One region of the Paenibacillus sp. FSL R7-0333 genome, then DNA from elsewhere that is predicted to be linked to it. Evidence: riboswitches for the same ligand, from Rfam matches in the RefSeq annotation. Region 1 holds a riboswitch; each other region holds the start of a gene.

Region 1 (7,648 bases):
TCGCCATCATCTGGCGGCTGACCTGCTCAACCGAGGCGGTCATTCCGGCACAGTTGGCATTGCTGTCAATACAGATGGTATGCGAAGCCCCGTTAATCAGGCGGTGAATCATCAATGAGTTCGTAGGAAATATATATTCAGGGGTCTGGCTTGCATAAGCGATCAGGTCAATGTCAGGGCCGGTAAGACCGGTCTTCTCCAGAACATTACTTGCGGCTTCAAAAGCCATTGTCAGGGAATTCTCATCCGGGCTGTCGATGCTGTAGCGGTTTTCACGGCCTAGAGTAGCCAGCAGTCCACGGATATCAATACCTTTATCGTCAAAATGCTGTATGAAAAAGTCATTGCCGATTCTTTTGTCTGGATGGTAGATATCAATGTCCTTAATGCGAATCCCCGCCATAGTACAGACCTCCTAAAGTTTTGTTAGCTATACTTCTCACGAATCTGCTTCTTACAAAACTCTCTTCCGGCATTAGCAGTCGGTTTAATGAATGAACCTGTGCGTTTCAAGCGGCTGATTTAGGTTTAATTTGTATTTATTAAGCTTGTACGGTTGAAGTGATCTCCAGATTCTCAAGTCCTGCTTTGCGGCCCAGGCGTGCCAGCTGCATTTTGAGGATCGGGTTATTTTCCAGGGTAAGACTCACTTTCTGGAAGCCGTCAGCCTTGAACATGATGAAGCAGCCTTCAAGCAGCGGTACAACATCAGGAGCTGTTACATTCAGCTTGCGGCAGTCGATCTCTAGTGCATATTCAGCAGGGCTGATCGGGTTAATAGTCTGCTGGTAAGCCTGTATAGATTTGAGCCCGTCCTCGTTAGAGAAGGTTCCCTCCAGCTCAATATTGATTACTTTCTTCGCAGTATCTGTCTTCAAAATAAATTGTCCCATGTTGATCTCTCCCTAAGTGTAATTTCCAATACCTCCAAAACGTTATTCCTGCGACTCTATTCGACAAAACCGCAATTTGATTTGGGATATTTTGCCTTCATTATAACCAGATCATACTGAAACGTGCAATCAAAAGTCGAAATTTGTAGATTTATGAAGATTTTTCTTTGATCTCCTCCAGGGTATCCAGCAGCACATTAAAGGCCGAAATCACCCGGGGGGCACCGACGCAAGGCGTCAGATGCAGCAGCACACCCTTGATCTGCTCGACGGTCATGCCAACGCGGAGCGCCATTACATAATGAACCCCCAGCTGTTCATATTGTCCCATCGTAATCAGCGACGAGATCACCGCGATCTCCTTCCAGTCAGAGCCAATCGTGGTCCGCTGAAAAATATCGCCATAGGCATTGCCCATGATATATTCGGCTAATTCCGGAAAATGCTCTTTGATCGGAGCCAGGGCCTTGGCCCCATAATCTCCTGAGAGATCAGTGAAATGATCGAGTCCGCTGTTCATGTTCTTGTTCACGATATGTCCTCCTGATAGTAGGTTAAAAAAGGTGTGCGGATACGGCTTCCTTACGTAAGATCCAGCGTGCGGTGGGCCGTAGGAGGCATTTCATCACGGTCAGTCAGCAGCTCAATGACAGCTGCCTTGTTAAGTGCCACAGCTTCGCGGATTGCGGCAGCGAACTCCTCCTGCGTCTCGCAGCGGAAGCCGGCTGCACCCAGCGATTCGGCGAATTTCACGGCATCCATCGGAACCTCGAAGATCGTACCGTCAATCCGGCCGGTCGTTTTCTCCATACCCTTAAGCGCCATATCCAGCTGCTTATTGTTCACCACAATGAAAATCACCGGAATGTCCTTGCAAACGGCTGTGTTTATTTCAGTTCCGAGCATCATAAAACAGCCGTCACCGGTAATGCAGAAGACTGTCTCTCCGGGAGAAGCCGTCTTGGCGCCGATCGCCATGCCAATTGAATTGCCCATGCAAGCAAAGTAGGCATCGAATATGAAGCTGCCGGGCCTGCGGACATTGAACCATTTCACAGCATTGAACCCGTGGCTGCCGTCATCTACAAAAACGCTGCTGTTGTAAGGAATCAAGTCGCTCATCGTGCTCATTACCGAAGCCAGAGAGAGTCCCGCCAGCACGGGCAACTCGTCATTGTAAGCATTGGAGATTGTGATTTCATGCCTGGTGACCGTAGAGGGGTCCAGCTTCTGAAGATACAGTGCCAGGTTGTCCCTTAAGTCCCCGCCGACAGCGATGGTGGATGAGGACAGTATTTTGCCGACAAAGGTTGGATCTACATCGAACTGGATCAGCTGCTGCGGATGATTCTCCGGCTTCAGGTTGCAGATGGTCATGTCGCTCAGACGAGAGCCCAGAACAATGAACAGGTCGCTGTTGTTCAGCAATTCATCGCCGTGCGAGGAGCCGCCAACGCCGACAGGACCGTGGTAGAGCGGGTGATCATAAGCTATTGCACCTTTGCCGCCTGGAGAGGTGACTACAGGAATGTTGAAGGTTTCGGCCAGCTGAACCAGTTCCTGATGGGCACCTGAGCGGTTGACGCCTTTACCGGCAATGATCAGCGGCCTAGCGGATTGATTAATCGCCGAGATGACCCGGTCATAGTTCTGATAACTGACTAGTCCCTCGCGTTCCGGCAGAACAATCCGGCATTCCGCGAGCCGCTCTGTCTGCACATCAAACGGAATGCAGAGATGGACTGGGCCTTTTTGGTCACCGAGGGCGATGGATAGGGCATGGTTGAAAATCGTGCTGAAGTGATCGCCGCGTTCAACGAGCTTGCTGAAGAGGGTGGCCGGCCGGAACATATCCGCCAAATCAGCCAGGTAGGAAGTGGAATCCTGACATTGGGGAATGCCCAGCTCCTTGATGGACTGATGTCCGGTGATGAAGAGGACGGGAAGATTATTGGCCTTGGCATGCGCTGCTGCGGTGAGCAGATTCGTTCCCCCCGGACCGGAGGTGCCGAAGGCTACCCCGAGACTGCCGGTCTTCAGAGCATAACCGCCGGCGGCGAAGCCGGAGCTGGATTCGTGCCGGCCGGGGATGAACTCTATACCGTAGTCAACCATTTTCAAAGCGATGGGGCAAATAGACTTGCCTATGATTCCAAAAGAATGAGTGACTCCCAGATTGCGTAATGCTTCCGCCATATAATCTGCAACTGTCTTCAGAACATCCACCCCGCAAGTTGTTATTTGTATACGTCAGCAATAGAAAACCTGTACTCACCATTGGAGCACAGGTCTGTTGCACGAATCACCATAATCAAACGCGAAACCTAAGGCGTTCACAGTTTTTCAGCAACCTGGCTGTCATGATCCCACTTCAGAAATGAGACTGTAGATCCATGGCTTTGCGTCATTCCCTTTCGGTGAATTTTGCCGGTATGCGGTTATAAATGAATTTGTGGAGAATTTTCCTTTACAATATATTCCTTGCTCCTCTTTTGTCAATAACCCCTGTGAGAAGAAACTCGGAATTTGGCGAATATTCAGGAGTGAAAATGGCTAAATATTTGGATTTTCAAACTTTTGAAAATGGTTGTCCCTGGAAGACTAAAGTCTTAAAATGCAAATGGCCATTTAGGTTGATTAATGTGGGAAGTGAGCACAAAGACTCATTACATTCCTGATTTACTGCAAAACATTAAGAATTCACTAGATATACAGCATTACAAATTTCGGTGATAGGACTTAAGTAATAGTGATGTGAGATGTTAGCTTATAGACAAGCTATGACAATAGAACGACTATAGTAAAGAAGTGCAAAGCACGGTTTTTACCCTTATGCACAATTTCAACAATTTGTGAATATTACATAACAATCTTTGTTTTGCCCAAAAAAAGAGACACCTCCCGCAGAAAATTCCGCAGGCGTGTCTCTTTGTGCTGAGGTTAAAATTTGAAAATATGAATCGTTTTTTGTAGGTTGAAGACCGCGGAGGTCATCTTCTCTGTCTCCTCAGCTACGGATTGAAGAGCATGAATCTGTTCGTTCATCGCTGCGGATACCTCTTCCGTCCCTGCGGCGGTCTCCTGGGTGATGGCTGAGATATTCTCGATCGCCCCGGAGATCTTGAGCGCGCTCTCCAGCATAAGGTCACTCTCTGCGGAAAAGGAGGCAATCTGCTCGGTTATGTATTGGACACTATGCACAATTTGAGCAAAAATGTTGGCTGTCTCCGTAATCATCTCATTCTGCACCTGGACTACCTCTTCATTGATGGCGATGTTATCGATAGCCTGCTTGATATCCGCTTCGATGCTGCGTACCAGACCGAACACCTCTTTGGTTGAAGCGGTGGATTCCTCGGCCAGCTTGCGGACCTCCTGGGCAACAACGGCGAACCCGCGGCCATGCTCGCCTGCACGGGCGGCTTCAATAGAAGCATTGAGCGACAGCAGATTGGTCTGTTCAGCAATTTCGGTAATCGTCTTGGTAATCATCGTAATGCCTCGTGCGTTATGCGATAGGGCTTCGATAGTATCCGCCACCTTCTGGGTAGCCTGGATGTTCTTGCGCATGCCTTCGGCTTGGGTATCCACCGATTGCCGTCCCTGTTCTACCAATTCCAGCGTATGTACAGATCTTTTATTCATTTCCTTGGTGGAATTCGTATAATTGGAGACTTTGATTTCGATATCCTTGATCGATTCGGTCATATCAGCGATATCCACCGAGATTTCGTTAGCACCGAGAGCCAGTTCATTGGAGGAGGAGGCCACCTGCGCCATGACAAACTTCAGGTTCTGATTCTTGTCTTCAATCCCGCGGCTGGCGTCCATAACCTGACGGGTAATCTGTGAAGCATCGGTGAGGATTTTTTTGAGCTTGTCAATCATGGTGTTGAAGGAGCGGCTGATGTCGCCCATGGAGCCATTCTCGTCGGCACGGCTGGTGAAGTCGCCTTTGGCAATCGTGTGCGTCACATTGGAGATATCCTCAAATGAAGATGTAAGCGTTCTCTCAATGAAGCGCGCAAGCGGGTAAGTCAGCGCTGCCAGGACGGCGACAAGAATAATGCCGATGAGCAGCCTGTCCATGAGGATTAGCGTGATTAAGACAGGGACAGCGAATAAAGCGGCAACCAGGTAACATCCGGTGACGATTTTTTGTTTCAACGGCAGCTTGTTCATCCAGTCCATAATGTAAAGTCCCCCTATAAATAATAATGTGTATTGTAATATTATAGGGGATACTAGTGCATTTGGTCTATTATTAAAAATCGTATAATGCTGCCGCTTCACGCAGAGCCGCAGCAACCGTATCCGCAAGCTCAGGCGGTGCTGTCACCTTGATGCCCTGACCCAGGGACAGGACGATCCGGCACGCAGACTCCGGCGTGTTGAACTCGGCCTCGGCCCTGATCCAGCCCGGGGCCTCAGAAGGCTCCTGGTGCAACAGGGCGACGTATCGCTCCTTCTGCAGCTCCTTCATCGTTTGCTCTCTTACAAGAAGGCTGGAGGGGTACCTGGGCAAGGCAGACTTGAATGCGGCGGTGGAGGTCTCCCAGTACTCAGACAGGTGGAAATCCTCCGGCTGCTCAAAAGACTCATCTGTGACTTTGGCCTCAGTGATTCTGGAGACCCTGTAGGTCCGCAGCTCGCTGTCATGCCCTGCGACCAAGTACCAGACTCCGCGCTTGACTACCAGCCCCAGCGGTGCAACCAGCCGCTCGGCAGTGTCCTCCCCGCGCATATAGGTGATTCTCACCTTGCGGTTCTCCCATAAGGCTCCCTGCAAAGCGGACAGGCAGGGATAGGTCTCCCCGGAAGGATGCCACCCGGCTCCGTCGATGTGAATCCGCTGGCTGAGGAAGCTGAAGGGGGTGACGGGCTGTCTGGTAGCGACGGCTTGCAGCTTGCGGGCCGCCGAGGAGAACTCCTCCTGAATGCCCAAAGCGTGCAGAATCGCCGGATCAGCGGGCACCAGCAGCGCGGCAATCTCCTTGGTGTTCATTCCGGTCAGGGAATTCCTGTAGCCTTCGGCCAGCTTCCAGCCGCCTTCCCGGCCGCGCTCCGCCAGCACGGGGATGCCGGAGAAGCTTAGTGCCTCCATATCCCGGAAGATTGTACGTTCGGATACCTCCAGCGTTTGCGCCAGCTCTTTGGAGCTGATTTTCCCGCGGCTCTGTAAGAGTTGAACGATAGTGATCAGGCGATCCGCTCTCATTCTGCAACCTCCCTTGAATGTATTATTTATATATGTCAATGGTTGTCATGTATAAGGTATATATTAGACAAGAGTACGGATTAGCGCAAATGATCTATCTAATCCGGGCATGATAGATGAAAGGGAGCGGATCAAATGACAAATCTGCAAGGGAAAGTGGCATTGGTAACAGGCGGGAGCAGGGGAGCGGGCAGAGGCATTGCACTGGAGCTGGCGAAGGCTGGTGCCTATGTATACATTACGGGCAGGAATGCCGGTATGCCGCAGGAGGGACAGGCAAGAACGCTTGAAGGGGTGCTGGCTGAGATCCGCCGCTCAGGCGGGGACGGAGCTGTGATCCGCTGTGATCATACCAATGACAGCGAGACAGAGGCTGTAATCCGGCAGATTAGCGCAGAGCAGGGCAGACTGGATATTCTGGTCAATAACGTCTGGGGCGGCAATACTCTCCCTATCGGGAATGAACCGTTCTGGGAGCAGCCGGTGCAGCATTGGGATCATATGTTCACTGCCGGTGTGAGGGCGCAGCTAATGACTAATTATTATGCTGTACCCCTGATGCGCAGGGAAGGAGCGGGGGCGGGTAAATTAATCGTCCATACGACCTTCTGGGACGAGTACAAGTACACGGGGAACTTCTATTATGATCTGTCCAAAAATGCACTGGTGCGCATGGCCTACGGATTATCCCTAGAAGTGGCTGCGGATGGCATCGCGGTGATTCCCGTCTCTCCCGGCTGGATGCGGACCGAGCTGGTCCTGGACAGCTTCGGCACAGATGAGGAGCACTGGCAGGAGGAGGAGGGGCTTCAGACCACTGAATCAACCGCTTATATCGGACGGGCAGTTGCAGCGCTTGCTGCTGATCCTGAAGTGATATCCATGACTGGTACTCCCCAGAAGGTAGGGGACCTGGCACGGAAATATGGCTTTACGGACACCGATGGCCGGCAGGTGCCAGCTTACCGGATTTCATAGTATAACGCAAAAACACTCTTTGGAAGTGCGCGGCCTGGGGCCTGCACTCCCGAAGAGTGTTTTATTGTGAAGAAATAAGAATTAGAGCAGAATGATCTCCTCAGCGGTGTTGATCTCCGGCAGTCCGGCCAGCTTCACCAGGACCTCCTTCGGCACACCCTTATCAACGGTCAGGAGCATAATGGCAGCTCCGCCGATGATCGTACGGCCAACCTGCATGGATGCGATATTGACGCCGTTCTCGCCAAGCAGGGTGCCGACGAGTCCGATGATACCCGGTTTGTCATTATGCGAGATCACAACCTGATGGCCTTCTGGAGCAATATCGACCGGGAACTTGTTGACCTTAACAATCCGTTCGCCATAGCCCTGCAGCAGGGTACCGGCGACCAGACGCTCTTCATCATGCTCAGCCTTGAGTGTTACCGTGATGAGGTTGGTGAAGCCTTTGGTTTTGGAAGCCTTGGTCACCACTACATTCACATCACGGGTCTTCGCCAGATGCATCGAGTTGACGATGTTCACATCTCCGGCAAAGTGGCGGGTGAGCACACCTTTG
Region 2 (7,648 bases), 4.2 Mb from region 1:
ATCTACGCATTTCACCGCTACACGTGGAATTCCACTTTCCTCTTCTGTACTCAAGTCACCCAGTTTCCAGTGCGACCTCAGGTTGAGCCCAAGGTTTAAACACCAGACTTAAATAACCGCCTGCGCGCGCTTTACGCCCAATAATTCCGGACAACGCTTGCCCCCTACGTATTACCGCGGCTGCTGGCACGTAGTTAGCCGGGGCTTTCTTCTCAGGTACCGTCACTCCGGTAGCAGTTACTCTACCGGACGTTCTTCCCTGGCAACAGAGCTTTACGATCCGAAAACCTTCATCACTCACGCGGCATTGCTCCGTCAGGCTTGCGCCCATTGCGGAAGATTCCCTACTGCTGCCTCCCGTAGGAGTCTGGGCCGTGTCTCAGTCCCAGTGTGGCCGTTCACCCTCTCAGGTCGGCTACGCATCGTCGCCTTGGTGGGCCGTTACCCCACCAACTAGCTAATGCGCCGCAGGCCCATCCCCAAGCAGCAGATTGCTCCGCCTTTCATTCTTCTCTCAGGAGAAAAAAGAAATTATCCGGTATTAGCTACCGTTTCCGGTAGTTATCCCAGGCTTGAGGGCAGGTTGCCTACGTGTTACTCACCCGTCCGCCGCTAAGTCTGAAAGGAAGCAAGCTTCCTCTCAAACTCCGCTCGACTTGCATGTATTAGGCATGCCGCCAGCGTTCGTCCTGAGCCAGGATCAAACTCTCCAAATTGGTATTTAGAAAGAGCGATTGCTCATTTTGAAACATCTGACGAGAATTTACATTCTCTAATTTTGGATCTCACCGAAGTGATTTCCCACTCACTCGTTGTTCAGTTTTCAAAGATCAAGCTCGTTGTTAGTGTCGATGTTGTCGCCACCAGCAACTCTTATAATATATCACGTTCATCTGAGCAATGCAAGCTTTATTTTTGAAATCACTTATTTAAGTAATCTCTCATTTCCTTTGCCGCTCCAACAACGCTTATTTATAATAACCTATCCTTCTATTAAAAAGCAACCTTTATATAAATAAAAATAACCCGCTTAATGATTAAGCGGGTTATTCTCAGATAATGCTATAGTTCACAGCTATTCTTAGTAGAATTTCGCTGCAGTATATTTGCTTGCTAATTTGACCAGTTCTGTTGATGCTGTTTTCTTACCCAGACCTGCATCTACTGTAGTATCAATCGTCACCCATTTGCCGTTCAGGAACACTTCATTCCAGGCATGGTATGAAGTTACATAGCTTGTATTCCCCATAACCAACTTGGTTGGAATCCCTTCACTGCGGAGCATAGTAGCGAACAAGGAAGCGTAATCGTAGCAGATACCTTTGTTGGTAGCCAGTGTGGTGTCGTTGTTCGGAATATAATCTGTGCTTACGCTGTTGGCCAGAGAGTAGTCATATTTCACGTTAGCTACGATGTAATTGTAGATAGCCTTAACTTTGTCTGCATCTGTGGTCAGACCCTTTGTAAGCTGTGCTGCCTTTTGAACGGATTTATCGGAAGAACTCCACTTTACATTCTGTACAGAGCTCAAATATACGGCATTCACATTGCTCATGGAGAGAGATACAGTCTCGGAAGATAGTACTTTGTATTTGTTGCCGGTAGTATTCTCAAGAACGGAGACCTTGTAAGAGCCATTACCTTGTTGCAGCGGGAACGTCTCGGTCGGTTTGGAAGTGTATAAGTTGTAAGTATAGCTGTTATTGTCCTTGGTAATCATGAGCTTCATCTTCTTGTCCTTAGGAACATCGTACGAAACCCCGATAATCCCTTGATCAAGTTGTCCAACATTTAACCAGCTTGAATCTGCATTTGCCGCTTGAGCAGTGCCTGTCTGCACGGAAGTGACGATCACAAAAAGTGTAATCAGCATTAAATAAAACTTCTTCATGGATAAAACCCCTTTCGGTAGCTGGCTGCCATTCTTACGGGAAGGCCCTTTAGCTTTGCGTCCCTACCTTTCGATAGGTTTGCCGTTATCGTATAAGCTTTATCTGTCCAATCTACTACCACATAATGACAGATTCAGAATGAAAACAAACAAAAAAAGCCTCTTCATTCGGTAGCTGGCTGCCATCCATGACGGGAAGGCCCTTTAGCTTTGCGTCCCTACCTTTCGATAGGTTTGCCGTTATCGTGCATTAGCTTTTGATAGTTCTATCTTACCATATCCATCTCTATTATCAAGACCCAATTGCTAGATTTCACCACAAATATACTAAAATTTTATGTTTTTTCGACCTTTATCGCCTTGTCCTGATAGAATCAGGTCAGCTTCGCATGAATGATGAGTCTGTGGGTCGGATTGACAAGCGGATCACAGGTAATGAGGGTCAGAATCTTATCATCATCCTTACCCTTCAGTACTGAAATATCGGTAGGCTCTACAATAGATACATCATATACAACATATTTGTATTCCTGGCCGCTTGTAATAACAGTAATGGCATCCCCTTTACCGACCTCGTCCAGTCTGTTGAACAGCCGCCCTGCCGTTCTTGACCGATGCGCAGCAATCGCTGCATTGCCTACCGCGCCAATCGGAGCTGTCTCCTTCATATGCGCCGCTGCATGCTTCATATTGGTCTTGGTGGCGCCCTCCAGTACAGGCAGCTTCAGATCGATTTTATCGATTTCAATAATAGCGGTGATCTTGCCTCCCACTTCAATCTCGGGCGCTGTAGTGGGAACCGGCTCTTCCGCACCAGACTCTTCAGCCAGCAGCTGGGTGACTTCCGCATAGGGCTTGCTCAGATCCTGGCTGGCAGGAGCCGTAGCCGAAGGAACGATTTCACTGTAGGCCTGTTCAGCCTCTTCCAGCAGCTTCTGCTGCTGACGGTCCTCGTACCATTCGCTTCCTTTGGGGTAGAGCATAATCAGGACCCCGGCAAGTATAATCAAATAGGATAACTTCCGCATGACAATCGCCTCCGCAATATAGAATAAGTGCTTTCCTCCGCAGAATACGGGGAAGATATACGCTCTCTTTAGAATACCCACTTCCGGCTTCCAAAGAAATTAATGATTACTGTAATAAAGGTAACCAGCACCTTGGCCATCAGCACCTGGACTCCCAGCCGGTCAGTCAGTAGATGAATCAGCAGCACCGAAATGCCCAGCACCAGCAGATTCAGCACCATAAATCTCACCAGCTGCATCCGGTCAAAGCCGCCATCCCCGCCTCTGTCCCTTCCCTTGAAGGTCACCTTCTTATTCCAGACAAAGCTGTTGGCCGTCCCGGCACTGTAGGAAATAATCTGTGCAGGGGTGTTAAGCATGCCCAAGGAATGCAGCAGAGTAAACACCGCAAAATCTATGAACGTGTTAAGCAGGCCCACCGCATTGAATTTCAGAAACTGGATCATGCCTGCACGCCAAGCCTTATCTTGCATAATCGCTTTCCTTCCGCGTGTCTTCAGCCTCTGTCTCCGGGTAGCCTCTGGTCTCGCTTACGATATAGAGTGGTCTATCCTTCGATTCGTCATAGATCCGTCCAATGTATTCCCCAATCACGCCCAGCAGCATCAGCACAATGCCGTTAAACAGCAGGTTCACCCCGACAATGGATGCCCAGCCCGGCACGGTCCAGGAGGTGAAGACTTTCTGGAATAAGACCAGAAACAGGTAGATGAAGCTGGAGAAGGACAGGAAGAAGCCGACATAAGAGGCAATTTTGAGCGGCTTGTGCGAGAAGGAGGTGATTCCGTCGAGCGCAAAGCGGATCATTTTTTTGAGCGGATATTTCGTCTCCCCGGCGAAGCGTTCCTCCCGCACATATTCCACCATGGTCTGCCGGAAGCCGACCCAGCTTACCAGCCCCCGTACATAACGGTTCTTCTCCTTCAGGCCGCGCAGCACATCGCAGACCTTACGGTCGATCAGCCGGAAGTCCCCGGTATCTGTGGGAATCTCCACACTGGTCATGCTGCTGAGCAGACGGTAAAAGATTTTGGCTGTCACCTTCTTGAAGAAGGTCTCTCCGTGGCGCTTCAGCCGCTTGGCATAGACTACCTCATAGCCTTCCTTCCACTTGGCGATCATCTGCAGGATCACCTCCGGCGGGTCCTGGAGATCTGCGTCAATCACCACAACAGCCTGGCCCTCAGCATAATCCATACCCGCTGTAATCGCCACCTGATGGCCGAAGTTACGGGAGAAGTCAATCAGCTTGACATGCTCATCCCTATTACTGATTCCGCGCATAATCTCAGCCGTACGGTCCCGGCTGCCGTCATTGACGAACACGAGCTCATAGGAATCCCCGCACTCATCCATCACTTTTTTGAGCCGCTCGTAGGTTATCTGAATGACTTCCTCCTCATTATACATGGGCACAATTACACTATATCTGGCCTTCACAAGGGTTCCTCCTCAATTTATTGTAAGCCACAGCTTCCTTGATGCGCTTCATCAACATCAGCTTTGAACAACTATGCGGCTCTTACAGCTCCCCTCCTAGAATACCCAGGAAGGGAACCAGCGAAGTACATGAATGATATAACTGCTGTTCACCTGCATGCCGGACAATACCGGATAGAACATTACAAACAGGATGGCGGCGGCCGCAATATAGGCGTACCGCAGATATTTGGCACCCTGGAACCTGCCGTCAAGCAGCTTCAGGATGTACACAATGGATAGAATCATAAACGGCACCATCGCAAAGTAATGGTACAGGAACGTCTCACGCGGCACAAGCATCCATGGAACATATTGTGAGAAGAAGCCGATCCAGATCATATACAGGCTCTTGTCCCGGCGCTTCAGGGTGAACCATACAGCGGCCAGCATCGTGAAGATTCCTGTCCACCAGATCAGCGGATTGCCCATCGTTACTATGCTGCTCGCCTTGCCTGCAGGCAAGCCTTCGCCGCCGCTGAAGAACCACACCGGACGCTTCATGAACGGCCACTCCCACCAGGAGGAGGCGAACGGATGTGTAGCTACAAGCTGACTGTGATAGTTGTACATATTCTTCTGGGCATCAATCAGCCCCTTAACGGTGAAGCCCTCTGCCGACGCAGATAGTGAAGGAATGAAGGACAGGCTGTATATGATTCCCGGAATGATAACGAAGAATCCGATGCAGCTGGCCAGCGTGATGATCGTGTTCTTCCAGAAGGACTGATCTGCAGTCCGGCAGGCGGCTTTGAGCTCCTGACCGCTTAGCTTGCCTTCAGCCAGCAGGCGACCGGCAGCCTTATACTCCCGGTAGCGGTCCAACAGCGACAGCACCAGCATAATAGCAAGTCCCGCGCCGCCGTAAATCACGATCCACTTCGAAGCAACCCCGATGCCGAAGAACAGGCCGGACCAGAACAGCGGAACCAGTGTGGTCCGCAGCGGCACCCGGTAGAAATTCATCGTGAAATACCGCTGCATGAAATAGAACATCAGCATAATGAAGAATACACCGTACACATCGATGGTCGATATCCGCGTCTGGGTGAAATGCATGAAGTCCAGAGCGAATAGTCCCGCTGCCAGTGCAGCATAGGTGGTCTTACGGAACAACCGCATGGCCATGATATAGATCAGCGGCAGCATCGCAATCCCGAACAAGGTGCCGATGATCCGCCATCCGAACGGATTGACGCCGAACAGCTCCATCCCTACCCCGATCAGCAGCTTGCCAAGCGGCGGATGCGTGTTCTCATAAGGAACAATATTATGATAATGCTCATAAGCCGTACGGGCATGATAGATCTCATCAAAATACGTACTGTTCATGAAATTAGAGTTCTTGGGAATGACGGACTGCTCGTCAAACAGATTGGCCGGCGTTCCTCTTTTAGCTGCTGCTCCCGAATCGGGTGTCACGCTTGCTATCGTCAGAGGAACCTCCGGTGCCCCCTGCTCATAGAAGGCCATCTCATTGAGGGTGAAGCCTGGAGACGTAACCGAGAGCTTGACATATCTTGCGGATACGTTAAGCGGCTGGCTTTTCCAGATGAAGACATTGCCCACATCCTCGCTTACCTCAAGCGGGCTGCTCCAATTATCAGGGGTCTGGCTGAATTCCAGCTGAAACTTCCCTGTTCCGACACCGCCGAACACATTGACCCGCTCCAGTTGATGGGCCTGCCCCAGATCCACATAGAAGCTCTCGCCGCTGGCTGCTGGCTCCCACAGAGTCTCAGGTGCCTTGTTATCTCCCAGATGATAGAGGGCAAGCGCCCCGTATAGTACGGTGATACCGAGCATCCAGATCCAGTCTCTGCGCTTCAGCTTCAGCGGAGAACGGCGCTCAGCAGGGGCAAGCGGCTTGATGCCTTCTGCAAGCAGTAGATCTGCTGCGTATGCCTCCTTGGGGGTAACCGGCTCAGGCAAAAGCTTCGCAGTTCGGCGGATATATACATCGTATCCAATATAGAGCAGATATATCGCAAGAATGATAGTGGTAATAGCTGTAACCAGAACAATGCCGTCAGCCGGCGGATTTCCGCCGGTATTCAAATACGCCAGTGTATAACCAACATTGATGTACTGGGTCAGGGAGAACCCGAGGAACAGAGTCAGGAACCGCCGGTCCCGGCTCTCCATGAAGGCGAATAAGGACAGAATCAGTACCGGATACAAGTAACGCTCATGCATTTTGGTACCGAATACGAAGACAATCGTGATCAGCACCATAGCGATGAAGTAGGACTTGGAGAGATCCTTGCGTTCCTTGGTATTGAAGGAATAATAAGCAGCAAGTGCTACTGCCGCCAGGATGAAAATAAAGCCCCATATACGATACGGTATGCCGAGCCAGGTCACATCCAGCGCCGACCACATCGGGTCAGTCAAGGCATACAGATTGAATGCATTCACTGTGGAATACGGATAGGAGGACAGTGTGCTTTTGTAGAGGTTAATCAAGCCTGCAAAACCGCCGTTGTTCCAGAAGAACGGGGCTGCGAGGACAAGGAAAATCCCCAGCCCGTACAGGGCGCCCAGCGCAAGCTGCTTCCAGGCCCGGTGATGATAGAAGGCAAGCAGCAGCACAGGTGTGAAAATCAGCGCCTGCGGCTTGATTAATGTAGCGACGGCAAAGAAGATCGCTGCACGTACGAAGCGCTTATCAACAACCCCCATTATGCTGAGCAGCAGGAAGATGAGGAAAAAAGAATCCGCCTGCCCCCAGGCTGCCGAATCCATCAGCACAGCCGGATTGAACAGGAACAGCATCATCAGCCCCATAGCCAGTCCAGAGCCGAGCCTGGTTCGCGCGCTCTTATAGATAATCCAGCCAAGCACCAGATCAGAGAGCATCGCAGGCAGCTTGAAGAGAACCGTCTCTGCACCTGACCCGCCCGCAAAGTTAAATAATCCGCGCAGCAGGCTAAGCAGGTATAGCACATATAAGTACCCCGGCGGGTAGTCAGCGAAATAACCTTCCTCATAGAATTTGCCCGGTCCAAGGTCGGTCAGGCGCTGGCCCCAGGCCATGAAGGTGTTCATATCATTCTTATAGCCCTGTGCCGTAAGGCCGATCCAGATCCGCAGGATGAATGCTGCCCCAAACAAAACGTACAGCCAGCGGGTGTAGATTACATCCTCCTGTCTCAGCAGACGCTCACTGCGGAAGGCTCTTGTGTATAGAAAAGCAAAAAACAGGCAGAATACTCCCGAAAGCAGCAGCAGCTTGGCCGGCGATACTTTA
Region 3 (7,648 bases), 2.8 Mb from region 1:
AATTTATTATATTGAATATCAGTTATAACTGTCTCTTGAAAATCTCCGGATAACCACCCATGCGCATCATATGTAATAATTTCAGATTTCTCATACCAAGCAGGAATACGCACATCCGCATAGGAAACAATATCAGTATTTGAAGCCTTGACAACTTCATTCCCTGGAAACAATCCCGAAATAAGGATAATTAACATTAATGCCATGAAAATAGTAATAGATTTTAAGAATATATTTTTCATAGTTTTCCACTCTCACCTCTATAAAATCTACTCTATGGTATAGGTTACTTTAGTAAATTGATTCGTCTTCGCATTGAAAATAATAGTGTTCATCGCAGCCTTATTGCTCATTTGTACGCTGAAGACAATTTTCCCCGGTTCAAACTGGATGATATTCACTGGTGTTCCTGCTATACTGCCAGTCTCAAGCTCCATGTCTGGGGTCTCTGCCCGCAGATCCATGACCTCAAGATCATTGGCATTATACGTGACCGTAACTCTGCGCTCAGACTTGTCACTTTTATAAGGGATGATCATTACAAAATTGAGCTGAGTATCCTTTTCCGGCTTGATTGTTACTGCAGGAGTCGTTGTTTTCTTCAAAATCTCTGACCAGTCGCTCGTCGCTCCTGCATTCTTAGCCCGAACGCGATAAGCGTGCATTGTATTGGGCTCAAGTCCGCTGTGTTTGTATTCCAACTGGTTGGAATTTGAAACGACTTGTCCATCTATCTCCAAATCATAGCTGGACGCGTCATTCACGGAATCCCAGGCAAGCTGAACGGAATTCACCGTCACTTCACCTCTAAGATTCTTAGGCACCTCTGGTGCTGTAACACCAGTAACAATGGTAGTCCATTCACTCCAATCGCTGACGGCCTGAGTGTTCTTGGCCCGTATCCGATAATTGTGCTTAGTGTTAGGCAACAAACCGGTATGCGTGAAAGCCATCTTGCTGCCATTGTCAATAATTGTACCGTCCGCTTCAATTTCGTAGCCGGTAGCACCCTTAACTGAATCCCAGGATAATCGGATTTGATTGCTCTTGGTCTCCGTCTTTACATTTCCCGGAATCCCGAGCACTGTTGAAATCGTCAGAGGTTCGCTCCATTCTCCAAGAAAGCTTCCCTGCTTCGCTCTGACCCGATAATTATGCCAGGAATAGGGTTCCAATTCAGTATGCTTATAGGATAACGATTCTTCATTATTCAGAACCTCGCCATCTACCAGGAGATCATAGCCAGTCGCACTCTCTACCTTGTCCCACGTAAGTTCAATACTTGTATTCTTGGCTAATGCCTTCAGATTAGATGGTTTGCCGAAGGTCGTGGTTGCAGTTACGTATCCGCTCCATTCGGCTGCTCCTGCCGCATTAACAGCTCTTACTCTATATTTGTGCGTGGAGAAGGGTGCCAGCTTCTTGTGGATGTAGAGGTTATCCGAAATGTTGCGAATCGTTGTCCCATCCAGTTCAATATCGTAACTCAGGGCACCTGCAACTATGTCCCACGTTATGGTGATTTCGTTGCTATTCGCTGTAGTCTGAATATTATTAGGAACTCCCGCATGAGTAGAATAAACAATTGTTTGGGTCCAGCTTCCGACTCTGTTCTCATTCTTGGCCCGCACTCTGTAGGTATGCTCTGAATTCAACGGGAGCTGTGAATGAGTGAATTCAAGCTTCATTTCATTATCCAGCACGTCCCCATCTACCTCGATGTCATATCCTGTGGCCCCGGCCACTTTATCCCAGGTCACATGAACTGAGGTTCCTTCGACTTGCGCTATAAGGTTCTGGGGAACTCCAGGCGAAGTGTACACTGTAATGGGATCGCTCCATTCACTGATTCCATCATCATTCTTAGCACGTACACGATAACTGTGCTCGCTGTTAGATTGCAGGTTGTCATGTATATACGAATGATCCATGATGCTATTACTAAGGGTTCCGTCTATCTCCAAATCATACGAGGCAGCCCCTGATACAGCATCCCAGTTCAGATGAACAGACCGCTCGTCTGCTGTTCCCTGCAGCTTGGAGGGGACTCCAACCAGAGTAGTCTTCGTAACCACTTCGCTCCATGCTCCTGCTCCGCTGCTGTTCACCGCCCGGATACGGAATACTTTGGGCATGTTCGGATTCAGATCATTCTCCTGGTAAGTTAGCACCGGTCCTATATTCTTTGTGCTGTTATTAACCTCTATTTCATAACTGGTGGCCCCGGTTACCGGCTCCCATTCAAGAGTAATCGTATGGCTTGTTGCATTCATTTGAATATTCAGTGGTGCAGCCGGTAAGGTCCAATAAGAAGAAGTTATTGACCACTCCCCTTTGATGTCGCCACTGATTGCCCGAATACGATAGAAATGTTCGGTTCCCGGACTAAGCTCCTCCTTGGTAAAATCAGGTTCACTGCCGAGGACGGTAACCTCCTTATCAAATTCCACCTCATATCCGTCCGCATTGAACAGAGAAGGCCAGCCCAGTGTAATGGCTGAGTCTGTTGCACTTGCATTTACTGCAGGTATAGAAAAAGGTCTTAAAGATACAGAGGGCACCACTTCACGAATCTGCTGCCCGCTCTCCCAGAATAAGCTGGCCTGAGGATTCCCTATATCATTAGCGTATTCCATCTTCAGGTCATATTTTTTACCGGCTTCAAGCTGGATCGTGCCTTGCTCCACATGCTGCTTCGCTGTCCAGGCATCGACCAGGAGCTGATCATTCACCCAAAGTCTGACTCCACCTGACGTTTTAACCGAGAAAGTATATTGGTCAGTATAGTTAGGTTGAATCTGCCCAGTCCATCTAACGGAGAAGCGCTGGTCCGCTATTCCCGGCACACCCAGAACAGGTTGGCCAGCCAAAGAAATAGATTCATCTACTTTCACGGCCTTCTTGCCCGTGAAATCATTATTGCTGTAATACTCAGCCTTAAGGCCTGACAGAACATACTTCAATAATGTACGTCCTGCTTGCTCATTCCCCGTGTGAATTACAGGTCTTTGATTCGAGATGACATTACCGCCAACTGCAAATAATCCGCCTGTGTTGATATTCAAATGATTATTTATACTGACATTGTCCCGGACGAATAGATCTCCCTGGGCTACATTAAGTTCTGCCCTTGAGTTATTGGATACCACTTCTCCTACAGACATTTCCTCATCAACATTCATAGTTACCAGAGTATTGATGTTCATGTTGCCCTGTACTAATACCCGTTTCGCCGATAGATCCAGAGAGCCGTTGTTGTAAACCAAAGAACCGGCAAACAGCTCATTATCTACATGAACATTAGAGTTATTATTTAGATGCACGGTTCCCTGTACCCATAGGTCACCAAGATTCACATCCTGCGCAGGGTTGATAACATTAACATTCAACTCCGTATTTGCATTTAATCCTCCATGAAGGATTAACGATCCGTAAACTGTTATATTCAGACTCCGGTTCGTATTGATGCCATCTGCGATTAAGATGACAGGCTGTTCTTCACTTCCGAACGTAACACTCGATTCTAGATTCATCTGCCCAACTGCTATTATTGCAGGCTTGTTGCTGTTTGAGCGGATAGAGCTTTGAATCGTTTCAATATCAGCATTTCTTATTGCCACTGCATTTTTGCTAACCTGCTGTATTTGTTGTCCGATGGATTCTATTTGTTCGCGGATATGCCGGGAGATCTCTCCCTGCAGACCATTTACCCTGATAAACGGCGGAGCGTTATGTATATTGGTCATACTTCCAGACAGAAGAACTTTGTCTCCGGCAACCTTATTGGGTTCAAAAGGCAGGCGGATTTGAGGCGGGATCAAAGTGGGAGTGTATGTATTCACCAATGAAATATCTATGCTATTTAGAGCAGTCTCAATTCCAGTAGCATTGATTTGACTTAAAGTCAGTCTTCCATCTTCAACAGCAACCTTCTTCTTGATCGTTTTATACTGCCCTGCTTCAAGAGACAGTCCCTCCATCAATTTGACATTCTCTACGGCAAGTGAATTGTTGCTGCTGTATACAGAGTCACCTACGGTTACTGAGACTTCATAAGTACCATTGTCTAGCGCAATTTCCCACTTCCCATCCGGATGGATTCGTGTCAGGCTGCTTATGCTGGAGTCGTCGTATGTATCTCTTGAGACGGTTGCATCAGTATGATCTATGTTCCAGCCGTAGGAGTATTGGTTTTTGACGCTAAAAACGGCTCCAGAATCTGCAAGCTCCCCTTCCTGTACGGGAGTTTCAGCGGGCTGAAACCGGATTTTGAGCATACTGTCCTGTGCGGAAATTTTCATCCCTGAGAATTCCATAAAAGGGGCGAGAAATTGAGCCAGAATAATAAAACACAGTACCTTACATATCAAGCTTTTCCTATTTGTCATAAAAGACCTCCGCTCAATTAAAAAATCATTTAAAAAAGGGCGCAAAAAAACCACCGGAAAGAGCGGCCCGGCTGCCATTCACAGAGGGGTGTCCCCCTCCCTGTGATAAGGCCCGTGGCTTTGCGTCCCTGACTTTCGTACAGGTTTGCCTTTTTAGTTCTAATGGTTAATTCAAGAGAAATCATGTGTAATTCAATTCAATTACAATCTGTACTTACCTTGGCAATAATACCCTATATTTGAATCATATAATATTGTTATTTTTGTGAACATTCCAATTCAGCAACCCCCGCACCACCACCCAGCTCCCCAGCGGCGCGGCACCCAGCAGCAGCATGAGCAGAGTAATCGTCTGCGGGGACTGGTCCAGCGACAGTACGGCGATGAAGATCAGCAGGCCGAGGAGGCGGCCGCTCATCAGGCTAAGCTCCCTGAGCACTACCAGCTCCACACGTTTGCCGGCGCTCTCCTCGGACAAGCCCATCAGGTCGAAGCTGGTGGACAGCATCGGCAGCATATAGAGCGGCAGGCAGAGCGAGGTCCCGATTCCCATGATTAGTAGGGTGGTAAAGTTCACCTTCCACAGCAGCGGAAGCAGGAAGGCGATGAGCAGCAGACTGCCTGCCAGCATACCGCCGAGCCGGGCACGGGGCTTGAACCATCTGCCGGCCGCATAATAGCTGATCAGGGAGACGGCGGAGGTCAGCAGGGCGAACTGTCCCAGCTTGCTCTCCTCCTGTGCTGCAATATAAACGAGCAGACCGATGAGGAAGGAGAATACGCCTTCCCGGATGCCCTGGAACACTAGCGCTGCCGCCACTGGACGCCAAGAGCTGCGTCTGCGGGTAAGCTCGCGCCAGGGCTCCAGCCAGAGATAGGCTTCGCCGAGCGGCCGCTTGCGCAGGCCGAAGCTGAGCACAGCAGCAACCCCATAGATACAGAGCGACAGTATGAATACCATGCGGTAGCCTTGTCCGCCTTGCCAACGGGAGATCATCCAGCCGGAGACCCAGGGTCCGGCTATTCCCGTCAGGGAACCGAGCAGGCCCATCCACCCGTTATAGTAATCGCGGTTCTTGGCATCCGTAATCTCGAAGAAAACAATATTGAACGCCAGCCAGTACAGCCCGATGGATAGCCCGAGGACCCCGCCCAGCGGCCAAATGTAATGAATCGCGTCGCCCCGCAGCCACAGCACCAGCAAATAAAAAAAGCCCGATACGGCAATTCCCAGCCGTAGGGCATTCATTTTGTTACGCTCTTTCACCCACTTGCCGCCCAGCCAAAAGCTGAGACCCACGGCAAGCTGCTGGGCCACGGTGAACCAGCCGATCATGGCGAAGTTCTGCCGGCTTTTCCACAGATATACGTTGAGGAACGTTCCTGCAAGCACTGTAGCCAGAAGGTATAGCCCGCCTACAGCCAGAAGCAGCGCCGCTTGTCCCCGTTCTGAACCTCTCATGCTTAACCCTCCCTGCTCGTCCTTAGACACTTCATCTTTCAATATCATGTCCAGACGGCAGGGAAAGCATGAATCCGATCTTTATTCGGCTGAGGTGCTGAGATTGCGGACAAGCTGGATGCGGTCTTCCTGCGCCAGGCTGTGCTGCACATGGAAGCAGGAAGGACAGACGTACAGATTCAGCGCAAAAGGAGGCTTCAGCACAGCTGCACCGCCTAGCGCTTCCGGCGTTGCCGGGGTGAACCCGTCCACCTGCTGCGTACCGGAGTGAAGCATCAGCTCATGGCATTGCGGACATTCCGGCGCTTCCAGCTGGGCAGCCAGAATAGCGGAGACCTTGTCCTCATAACGTTTCAGATCATAGTCATCGCCGAACTGGCCCAGCGTACCCCATACAGGCACCACGCTATCCTTGTCGTCGTCATCCCACAAATTATCGTCGCTGATCTCTTCCTCCCCGGAAGCTTCCTGTGTATCCGGCTCTTCATCCTCCAGATCCTCTGCACCTATCGTCACTGTGCGGTAGCCGCTCAGCTCGTTGTTGCAATGAGGACAGGTATCCTCGGGGCCAAACTCCTCATCCCATACAATCTCGGTATGGCACCATGGGCAAACTGTTGTCTCCATCTGTATAATCTCCTTCGTTACTCTCATTCAATTCAATTCACCATTAAATATATAATGCCGGCCGCTAGAAAAGCCAGGGCGGAAATAAACAAAATCCGAACCAGAATCTTCATCATTCCTGCCCCCTATTCAGAATATGGCCGCGCCGATAACATAGGACAAGGATATGGAGAGCAGCATAGCTGTCAGTCCTACGGCCCGGTTATCCGCAGCAATCTCTTCATCAATTGAAAAGACCGGAGTAAAAAACTCGAACAGGAAGTAAGCCAGCAGCAGCAGCAAAAAGCCTACAACCGACCATTTCATCGTCTCATAGATGGATGCCCCCGCTTCAATGCTGAAGCGTAAGATGTTGCAGATTCCGAAGATTTTGCCTCCGGTTGCCATGGCTACGGCCACATTCCCCTTGCGGATCTCTTCCCAGCAGTTGTATTTCGTCACCATTTCGAAGAAGGACAGGAATACGACCAGCCCCAATATGGCGACAGTGAAGTAGCCTAGCAGCGCCCCCAGCGGATGTTCCAGCAAAAGATCAATATTATCCTGCACACTTTTCCCTCTTCCCTGCCGGACTATGGGCGCTACTCCAGTTCAGCTACCGTCACACCCGCGCCGCCTTCATTGTAGTTCCCGAGCCGATAGCTTTTGACATGCTTGTGCTTGCGGAGGTATTCCTGTATTCCTGTCCGCAGGACTCCCGTCCCCTTGCCGTGGATAATAGAGATCTGCCCCAAATTGCCGAGAAAAGCTTCGTCGATGAAGCGGTCCGTCTCCATTATCGCCTCCTCCAGGTTCGCTCCGCGCAAATCAAGCTCATTACGGATATTCTCATCGCGTGTACGCTTGACCGTTGTCGCCCTGCGCAGAGCCGGCGGAGGAGCATCCGGTGCGGAAGCCAGGAACTCCAGATCACTCAGATTGACCTTCATCTTCATGATGCCGAACTGTACAACAGCTTCCTTGGTGCCGCTCAGCTCAACCACAAGGCCCTTCTGATTCACATTCGCTACCTTAACTTCATCCCCTTGCTGAATCTTGCGCGGCGCCTTGACCGTGCTGCGCGGCACAGCCTTCTTACGCGGGGCAGGCTCTGCTTCATCCAGCCGGCGGCGCGCTTCGATCAGCTTATGCTCCTTGACGGACGCGCCTTCCTCCAGCGCCAGGCGGCGGA
Region 4 (7,648 bases), 4.4 Mb from region 1:
AGCTTATGCAAGCTTGGAGCAAGATTCAACCCCACATGGACCAACCGGATGTGGAGGATTTGCCTGAGTGGGTACATTTTTCAGAGGCCTTCCAATGGCAGATTCCATGGGCGGATGCTGCAGAGCAATTGCGCCTGAGTTTACCCGGCACGCTGGCCCATTTCCCAGCGCTTTCCACTCCTGTACATGAGTGGCTGGAAACCTTATCGACCCATGTACAGCGTTATTCTGCTCCCGTTATTCATCTGGAGCTTTCGCAATATTTCTCATTCACGGGCGATCCCGCCTTGTATCTAAAAGACATTCAAGAATACGTTACCCTCTGGCAGTCGCCGCATCCCTCGCAGGAGAAGGTCTGGCAGGGAGCAGCCGGTAACTTTTATATGCTGAATGGGGAGCATTTGCCTAGGAGGGAACGAACGGCAGCTCAACCGGAGCAAGCTACCGATATTCAGCCAGCACAGTCCATTCCTCCAGTATCCGGGAAGCGCCAGTCCAAATGGAGGCAGGAGCTCTACATCTGGTTGCTTGCGATTCTATCCGCAGCCCTCTTTTTTGCCGTCTATTTTAAGACCTCCAGTGGTTGGTTGGCGGCGCTCTGCTTCTTCATCCCCTCTCTGTGTATCGTTTTGTGGAATATAATTATCGGTCGTAAACAAACCTCCCGTCATCAGCTCGAAGCGGCTAGGACCTTGAAGAGGAACAGTCCCCCTTCTGATGCTGTGCTCAGAATTGAGTATTTCGCTGGGCATTCCCCTATTGGGGTGGATGGCATGGAGACCGGTCCTTCGGAGGATAAAGCGTTACCGGATCTTATCCCCTGGCTGCAAATCCTGCAAGCGAAGGTGCTTTCATCTCATGAGGTTGAGCTTATCGTTTCTGTTAACCCTTCAACAGTCGCTACCTTACAACTTCATTTGAAGCTGGATGAACAGCTGGATGCCAAGGATACCGTATCAGCGGTTAATGCGTTGGTGTTGGCTCATGACAAAGCATTGGTATGATTACATTCACTAACCGGCTTGGTGGCATCTCCCTGGTCGTTAGTACACCAGGATTGGGACTGGAAGGCCAGGAAGATAGCCACCCATCTGTGTTCATTCTCGAAATGAATAAGCACTCCGCCGTCTTGCCACGTGCCATTTTCACTGGCGTACCCGCCTGCATTGCCTTGGTTCATATGAATATTATGAACCCCCTGTCCAGGGGAGAAGCCGAAGTATTTATCGGATTTATCCTCAGGTCCCCAGGGTTCGCCGAACACATACAGGGTAGCACTCTGCTTTCTTGCTTCCTCGATATAAGAAGTTATTTTGTCATAAAAATTGTTGTGGGGATCATTGTCTTCCTTGTCATCTTGGTTCGTATTAGGCAGAGCTACCATCTTACTGGGAATCACCAGGTTTCCCCTGATATAATCAAGGGCAAGGCTCCGGTTATGCCTGGTGATCTTCGTGAAGCCGGATTCAAGCGTGAGCCAACGGGCCGTTTCTTCCGCTTTGAAATCTTCGCCCACATAATACAGCACCTGATTGGCAGTGTCTTCCGGTAAATGCTCGGCTTTATTGCTTGATCGGATGTTGATGGCCAATCTATACTTTTTGTGGTCATCGTCTTCAACGTCAACCAGCACCTGAATATGATTGTTTTTGTAACCTAGCTTATAGACATTATCCTCATTGGATAATTTGCATTTTAATACCCCGTACCCTTGATCTAATCCGTTACCCATAGTTCGTCAGTCCCCCTTCTTAGCTATTAATGTTTCCCATAGAAGGCCATAGTAATTCTGAGTAAAAAGGTGTTCATCAGAGGAGGCAAGCTACATTATGAAATGCCTGACCATACGCCAGCCGTGGGCCACGTTAATTGCGCTGGGAGAGAAACAAATCGAAACCCGGACCTGGCGGACCGCCCACCGGGGAGAGTTAGCCATTCATGCTGGGATGCAGGTGAATAAGGCGATCTGCCGGATGGAGCCGTATCAGTCGTTGCTGGCACGTTACGGTTACACTGCGGACAACCTGCCAACCGGCAAGATCATTGCAGTCAGCCGCATTGCGGATTGCTGTGAGGTGACGCCGGAGCTTGCGCAGCAAGGCTGGCCGGGTGGCAATGAATATGTATTCGGTAATTATGCCGAAGGAAGGTATGCCTGGAAGCTGGAGGAGGTTGTTCCGCTGGTACATCCCATACCTGCTAAGGGACGTCTGGGTTTCTGGGAATATCCTGTTGTGGAAGAGGAATTGTGAATTTCTTGACGGCCATGTGCAGAAAAATTGCTCCAGATTGGCTGTCAGCTGGTATAATTGGGATATTCGGCGGGAAATCTTCCTATATATAAGGAGAGTTGTGCTCTGAGGCGGTCTACCGCTGGAGAGGGGCAGGAATGCCGGGAAGGAGCGTATGCATAATAGATGGGAAGCCTTCTAATTGCATGGCTTTGTATGCTTTGTTTGTTTCTTGCGTTCAGGGATCAGGTAAGCCGGAGAATCCTGTACCCGGTAGCTGTGGTGGTGATATGCGGCACATTGGGGTATTGGACGTTGTTAATGTAGCCGCATCCGGGTGATCATTTCATGCAGAAGTCTGCCGCTTGCGGCAGGCTTCTTTGTTATCGCTGCTCCATCTTCTCCATACCCAGATATCTGCGCATATGCAGAGTGGCCTGGGCGGCAATCACATCATCCAGCAGCAGCATCCGTTCGTGATAGCCCCTGCAGACAAATTTGGCTTCAACACCCGTCTCCAGCCGCTGCTGTTCATAGACCTTCAGACCACGGGCGCGCATCCCGGCACGGACCTCCCGCAGATCGGCAGAAGCGGCATGAGCGGCCGACTGGATTACCTCCAGATAAGGTGCAGGCGTGCGCAGCTCAGAGGCTATAGCAGAAGCATCGCGCTCGAAGGCGGATAGAATAAGCGGCAGCAAAATATAGGATTTGACCAGCAGGTTGTCCTGGCTCTCTACTCTTTGCATCCTTCTCAACCCCTCGAAGAGAACGTATATTCGCATTGTAACTCATCCTTCAAAAAATAATCAATGGGTTTTATAAATTAACTCAAATAATGTGATATATTTCACAAAAAAATAAGATGAATTATTTTATATTAAAATTGAAATATTAAAGATTGAAAAAATAAATCAGCTCAAAGGAGAATGGCAATGAGTCATGAAGGAAGCCTCCGCCGTGGTTTGGTATTCGGGATCATTCTAAGTGTTCCGCTCTGGGTATCGATGATTGGCTGGGTTCAGCTGTTCGGGTCTGCCTAGGCGACATTTTATTCAAAATATATGAACTCTATTAGCAGGTGTCGTCCCTATGGGCGGCACTTTTTTTTCGAGCTGAGCTGCCCATAAATAGGTAAAATTTCATTGAACAGGAGCAGATGATGAGTAGAGGTGGGCTGAGGGCGATAAAATAGGACAAATGCATCAAATTTAAATAATACAAATTAATATTATTATAGGTAAGAGAGATAAACGGCTACAGTCAATCCTCTGATTTCTCGACTTTTTTCGTCAGTAGATAAAAAAGAGACTCGCCCCCGAACCCTTATGGTACAAGGGATCAATGAGCAACCGTCGCAAAAATAATTTCAAAAAATATACTGGGAACGGATTGACAACAGGGTGGGGGAGCGGATAAACTGAAATTAGTACAAAAGTAACAAATGTCATAGACTCAACAATGATCTTACATAAGCAAATCTCAATTGCATACCGAAATCATGTACAAACGCAAACCGTATCGAAAGAACGGGACGCAAAGTCAGGAATCTACTGTCTCTAAAGTTGAGGCTAGGGTCGTCCGGCCGCCGTGAAGCTAACCCTTCGTGGCGGTCTTTTTGTTGTTATAGTCGTGTGACAGATTCATAGAATAGTAACTAGGAGGTGTAGACTATTGAAAAAAGGAGTACGTAAAACAGCCGCCATCATTATGGCGGGCCTATTGACCGTATCCAGTGCTTTTACGTGGGGGACGGATGTCAGAGCAGCTTCAGGGGTGCCGTATACGCCAACACCGGTTTTGGGGGTCGCAGGGAATTTTAATGCTTTTATCCTCGGGGATTTTAAACAAGCCAATGATCAGATTGAAGGCCGCCTGGCAGCGGCAGGGGACATTACCCTCTCCGGAGGTTACGGAGTAGCTAGGGCATACAGGGATGCTTCACCGACGGATGTACTTGTGGCCGGTAAGAATTTTGTACATTCAGGCAGTGGAGAGATCTATGGAAATGTGGTATTTGGGGATAGCTTTACAGCCAATGAGCCTGGTGTCAACATCAAAGGCGGGAAGAAAAATGCCAGCCCGATTGATTTTGCAGCCGAGCAGGAGATTCTGATCTCCCGTTCCACAGAGTATGGGGCCTTGGCTGACACGAATGAGATCGGCAATAACAATTATGGACAGCTCAAGATCAGTGCACCGGATCGTTTCAATGTAGTTCATTTGGATGCCTCGACACTGGCGAAGACCAACTATATCGAATTCAACATTGCCCAGAACGCCACGCTGATTATTAATATAAGCGGGTCTACAGTCAATGTGCCGAGCTTTTCAATGAATAACGGCAGAGCCAGTCAGGTATTGTTCAACTTTTACGAAGCTTCTGAGGTGAATATCGCTTATACCTCATTCTTCGGGACGATCCTCGCACCTAGAGCGGATGTTCATTATGCCGGAGCAGAGCTGTACGGGACTCTGATTGCAAAATCTTTTAGCGGCGGGGTTGAGATGCATCTTGGAATGTACGAGGGAGAGGGGCCGCCGCCGAGTCCGACGCCTACCGCAACGCCGACACCTAGTCCATCACCGACACCGACGGCTACACCGACACCGACGGCTACACCAACACCAACGGTAACACCAACACCTACAGTGAAGCCGACACCGACGGTAACGCCTACACCTACAGTGAAACCAACACCGACGGTAACGCCTACACCTACAGTGAAGCCAACACCGACGGTAACGCCTACACCTACAGTGAAGCCAACACCGACGGTAACGCCTACACCTACAGTGAAGCCAACACCGACCATAAAACCGTCACCTACACCTGTGTGCACTCCAACTCCAAAGCCAACACCGACTGTAAAGCCGACACCAACGCCAACGGTGAAGCCAACACCAACGCCGACTGTGAAGCCAACACCAACGCCGACCGTGAAGCCAACACCAACGCAGACCGTGAAGCCAACACCAACGCCAACGGTGAAGCCAACACCAACGCCGACTGTGAAGCCAACACCAACGCCGACCGTGAAGCCAACACCAACGCCGACCGTGAAGCCAACACCAACGCCGACCGTGAAGCCAACACCAACGCCGACCGTGAAGCCGACACCAACGCCGACTGTGAAGCCGACACCAACGCCAACGGTGACCAACACCAACACCGACTGTAAAGCCGACACCAACGCCAACAGTGAAGCCAACACCAACGCCGACTGTGAAGCCAACACCAACGCCGACCGTGAAGCCAACACCAACGCCGACCGTGAAGCCAACACCAACGCCGACCGTGAAGCCAACACCAACGCCGACCGTGAAGCCACACCAACGCCGACTGTGAAGCCAACACCAACGCCGACCGTGAAGCCGACACCAACGCCGACTGTGAAGCCAACAGCGACACCAACAGCGGTGCCGACGCCAACACCAACGGCCGAGTACCGACACCAACGCCAACAGCGGTGCCGACACCAACACCAACGGACCGTGAAGACACCAACGCCGACACCAACACCAACGCCACCGAACCGACACCAACGCCGACAACAGAACCGACACCAACGCCAACGGCAGTACCGACACCAACGCCAACAGCGGTAGGCAGACCGACACCAACACCAACGGCAGAACCGACACCAACGCCGACAGCAGAACCGACACCAACGCCAACGGCGGTACCGACACCAACACCAACGGCACCAACGGCAGAGCCGACACCAACGCCGACCGACACCAACGCCAACGGCGGTACCGACACCAAGAAGCCGACACCAACACCGACGGTAGAACCGACACCAACGCCAACGGCCACACCAACACCGACGGTAGAGCCGACACCAACACCGACGGTAGAGCCGACACCAACACCGACGGTAGAACCGACACCAACGCCAACAGCAGAGCCGACACCAACACCAACGGCAGAGCCAACACCAACACCGACGGTAGAACCGACACCAACGCCAACGGCGGTACCGACACCAACACCGACGGTAGAACCGACACCAACGCCGACGGTGGAGCCGACACCAACGCCAACGGCAGAGCCAACACCAACACCGACGGTAGAGCCAACACCAACACCAACACCGACGGTAGAGCCGACACCAACGCCGACGGTAGAACCAACACCGACACCGACGGTAGAACCGACACCAACGCCGACGGTAGAACCGACAGCAACGCCGACGGTAGAACCAACACCAACACCGACACCAACACCGACGGTAGAGCCGACACCAACGCCGACGGTAGAACCGACACCAACGCCAACGGCAGAGCCAACACCAACGCCGACGGTAGAGCCGACACCAACACCAACGCCAATTCCGACGCCGACACCAGATCCAACACCAGTAACAACGCCAGCGCCAACATCGCCGCCGTTCAGTTTCCCTCCAGTGCCTACGCCGACTCCGATTATCGGATTTATCGTGAGCAATGATGTGGTTGTGAATGATGATCCGCTGCCGCTTGGACCTGTAGCAACTCCAATAGCTACAACAGTGCCTACGCCAACACCAGCTGTTGCGGTTGCGCAAATAGCAGCAACACCGGAGCCAACGCCTTCAGCAGAACCGGCACCCGATGTAGTCCTTATTGATGATGAGGTTCCTCTAGGCGGTGTGCCTGTGGATGGAACCTTGCCGAAGACGGGCGAATCCAGTCCTGCGCCTTATTATTTTGCCGGTTTGGCACTCGCTGGTCTGGGCTTGATTCTTAGAAGAACCACCAGAAACAGCAAACGTAAGTGAGTGACCCGAACTGAGATTTATACAAACAAACGATGATCCTGTAATTTGACAAGGGCTGCTTTCGGAGAAGATGTTCTCCTGGAAGTAGCTCTTTTTTTCGTTGGAAGTAAGTGCCCGGATACAGAATGTATGCGAAAAACAACATACAATGTGCCGGTGAGAGAGTCAGCGGACCAAATGTATGTGGAAAACAGCATACAATGTGCCGGTGAGAGAGTCAGCGGACCAAATGTATGCGAAAAACAATATACAATGTGCCGATGAGAGAGTCAGCGGAGATGGCGTAAAGTAAGTTGTGTACCAAGATTTGGAGCCTAGTCAGGCACCAAAAAAGTAGGGTATCCTCGGGATTGCGAAACCACCAAGGAGGAACCCTACCAATGAATATTTTACCCGAAAGTTCTCTGAATAATCTATTTGAAAAACTTGTTAAAGATTTTGTGAAAGACAACATGGAACGCCTGTTGCGGGCCGAAATCCAGGGGTTTATGGACAGTGAAGAAGCCGGTGCCAGCAATAGTCGCAACGGCTACTATACGCGAGATTTACACACGAAATACGGCCATATCGAGGAGCTTCAGGTGCCCCGGGACCGCCAAAGCCTTTTCCAGACGCAGTTGTTTGAGCCGTACCAGCGGCGGGACGGATGGTTAG

Evidence for each region. Region 1 has a riboswitch for cyclic di-GMP ahead of MKY86_RS19330 (thiamine pyrophosphate-binding protein). Riboswitches for the same ligand answer to the same signal wherever they lie in the genome.
Region 2: it holds a riboswitch for cyclic di-GMP, as region 1 does, so the genes downstream of both, MKY86_RS01665 (transglutaminase-like domain-containing protein) here and MKY86_RS19330 (thiamine pyrophosphate-binding protein) in region 1, are expected to answer to the same signal.
Region 3: it holds a riboswitch for cyclic di-GMP, as region 1 does, so the genes downstream of both, MKY86_RS07240 (fibronectin type III domain-containing protein) here and MKY86_RS19330 (thiamine pyrophosphate-binding protein) in region 1, are expected to answer to the same signal.
Region 4: it holds a riboswitch for cyclic di-GMP, as region 1 does, so the genes downstream of both, MKY86_RS00850 (choice-of-anchor A family protein) here and MKY86_RS19330 (thiamine pyrophosphate-binding protein) in region 1, are expected to answer to the same signal.

Annotation. Positions count from the first base shown of each region.
Region 1 is NZ_JBBOBZ010000001.1:4,552,772-4,560,419, reverse strand. Features, by position in the region: gene MKY86_RS19345 (3-oxoacyl-[acyl-carrier-protein] synthase III C-terminal domain-containing protein) at 1-403, opposite strand, end outside; gene MKY86_RS19340 (hypothetical protein) at 543-893, opposite strand; gene MKY86_RS19335 (carboxymuconolactone decarboxylase family protein) at 1,045-1,425, opposite strand; gene MKY86_RS19330 (thiamine pyrophosphate-binding protein) at 1,476-3,089, opposite strand; cyclic di-GMP riboswitch class I at 3,236-3,332, opposite strand; gene MKY86_RS19325 (methyl-accepting chemotaxis protein) at 3,834-5,084, opposite strand; gene MKY86_RS19320 (helix-turn-helix transcriptional regulator) at 5,158-6,111, opposite strand; gene MKY86_RS19315 (SDR family NAD(P)-dependent oxidoreductase) at 6,247-7,089, shown strand; gene serA (phosphoglycerate dehydrogenase) at 7,171-7,648, opposite strand, start outside.
Region 2 is NZ_JBBOBZ010000001.1:391,273-398,920, reverse strand. Features, by position in the region: rRNA gene MKY86_RS01670 (16S ribosomal RNA) at 1-716, opposite strand, end outside; gene MKY86_RS01665 (transglutaminase-like domain-containing protein) at 1,082-1,891, opposite strand; cyclic di-GMP riboswitch class I at 1,905-1,985, opposite strand; cyclic di-GMP riboswitch class I at 2,059-2,140, opposite strand; gene MKY86_RS01660 (class D sortase) at 2,266-2,919, opposite strand; gene MKY86_RS01655 (GtrA family protein) at 2,988-3,392, opposite strand; gene MKY86_RS01650 (glycosyltransferase family 2 protein) at 3,382-4,359, opposite strand; gene MKY86_RS01645 (glycosyltransferase family 39 protein) at 4,456-7,648, opposite strand, start outside.
Region 3 is NZ_JBBOBZ010000001.1:1,757,177-1,764,824, reverse strand. Features, by position in the region: gene MKY86_RS07245 (fibronectin type III domain-containing protein) at 1-242, opposite strand, end outside; gene MKY86_RS07240 (fibronectin type III domain-containing protein) at 270-4,466, opposite strand; cyclic di-GMP riboswitch class I at 4,447-4,548, opposite strand; gene MKY86_RS07235 (MFS transporter) at 4,633-5,850, opposite strand; gene MKY86_RS07230 (hypothetical protein) at 5,932-6,477, opposite strand; gene MKY86_RS07225 (DUF350 domain-containing protein) at 6,607-7,026, opposite strand; gene MKY86_RS07220 (endonuclease MutS2) at 7,059-7,648, opposite strand, start outside.
Region 4 is NZ_JBBOBZ010000001.1:197,336-204,983, forward strand. Features, by position in the region: gene MKY86_RS00830 (hypothetical protein) at 1-1,004, shown strand, start outside; gene MKY86_RS00835 (YukJ family protein) at 983-1,732, opposite strand; gene MKY86_RS00840 (ASCH domain-containing protein) at 1,830-2,252, shown strand; gene MKY86_RS00845 (hypothetical protein) at 2,615-2,980, opposite strand; cyclic di-GMP riboswitch class I at 3,732-3,824, shown strand; gene MKY86_RS00850 (choice-of-anchor A family protein) at 3,906-5,840, shown strand; gene MKY86_RS00855 (LPXTG cell wall anchor domain-containing protein) at 6,872-6,994, shown strand; gene MKY86_RS00860 (IS256 family transposase) at 7,375-7,648, shown strand, end outside.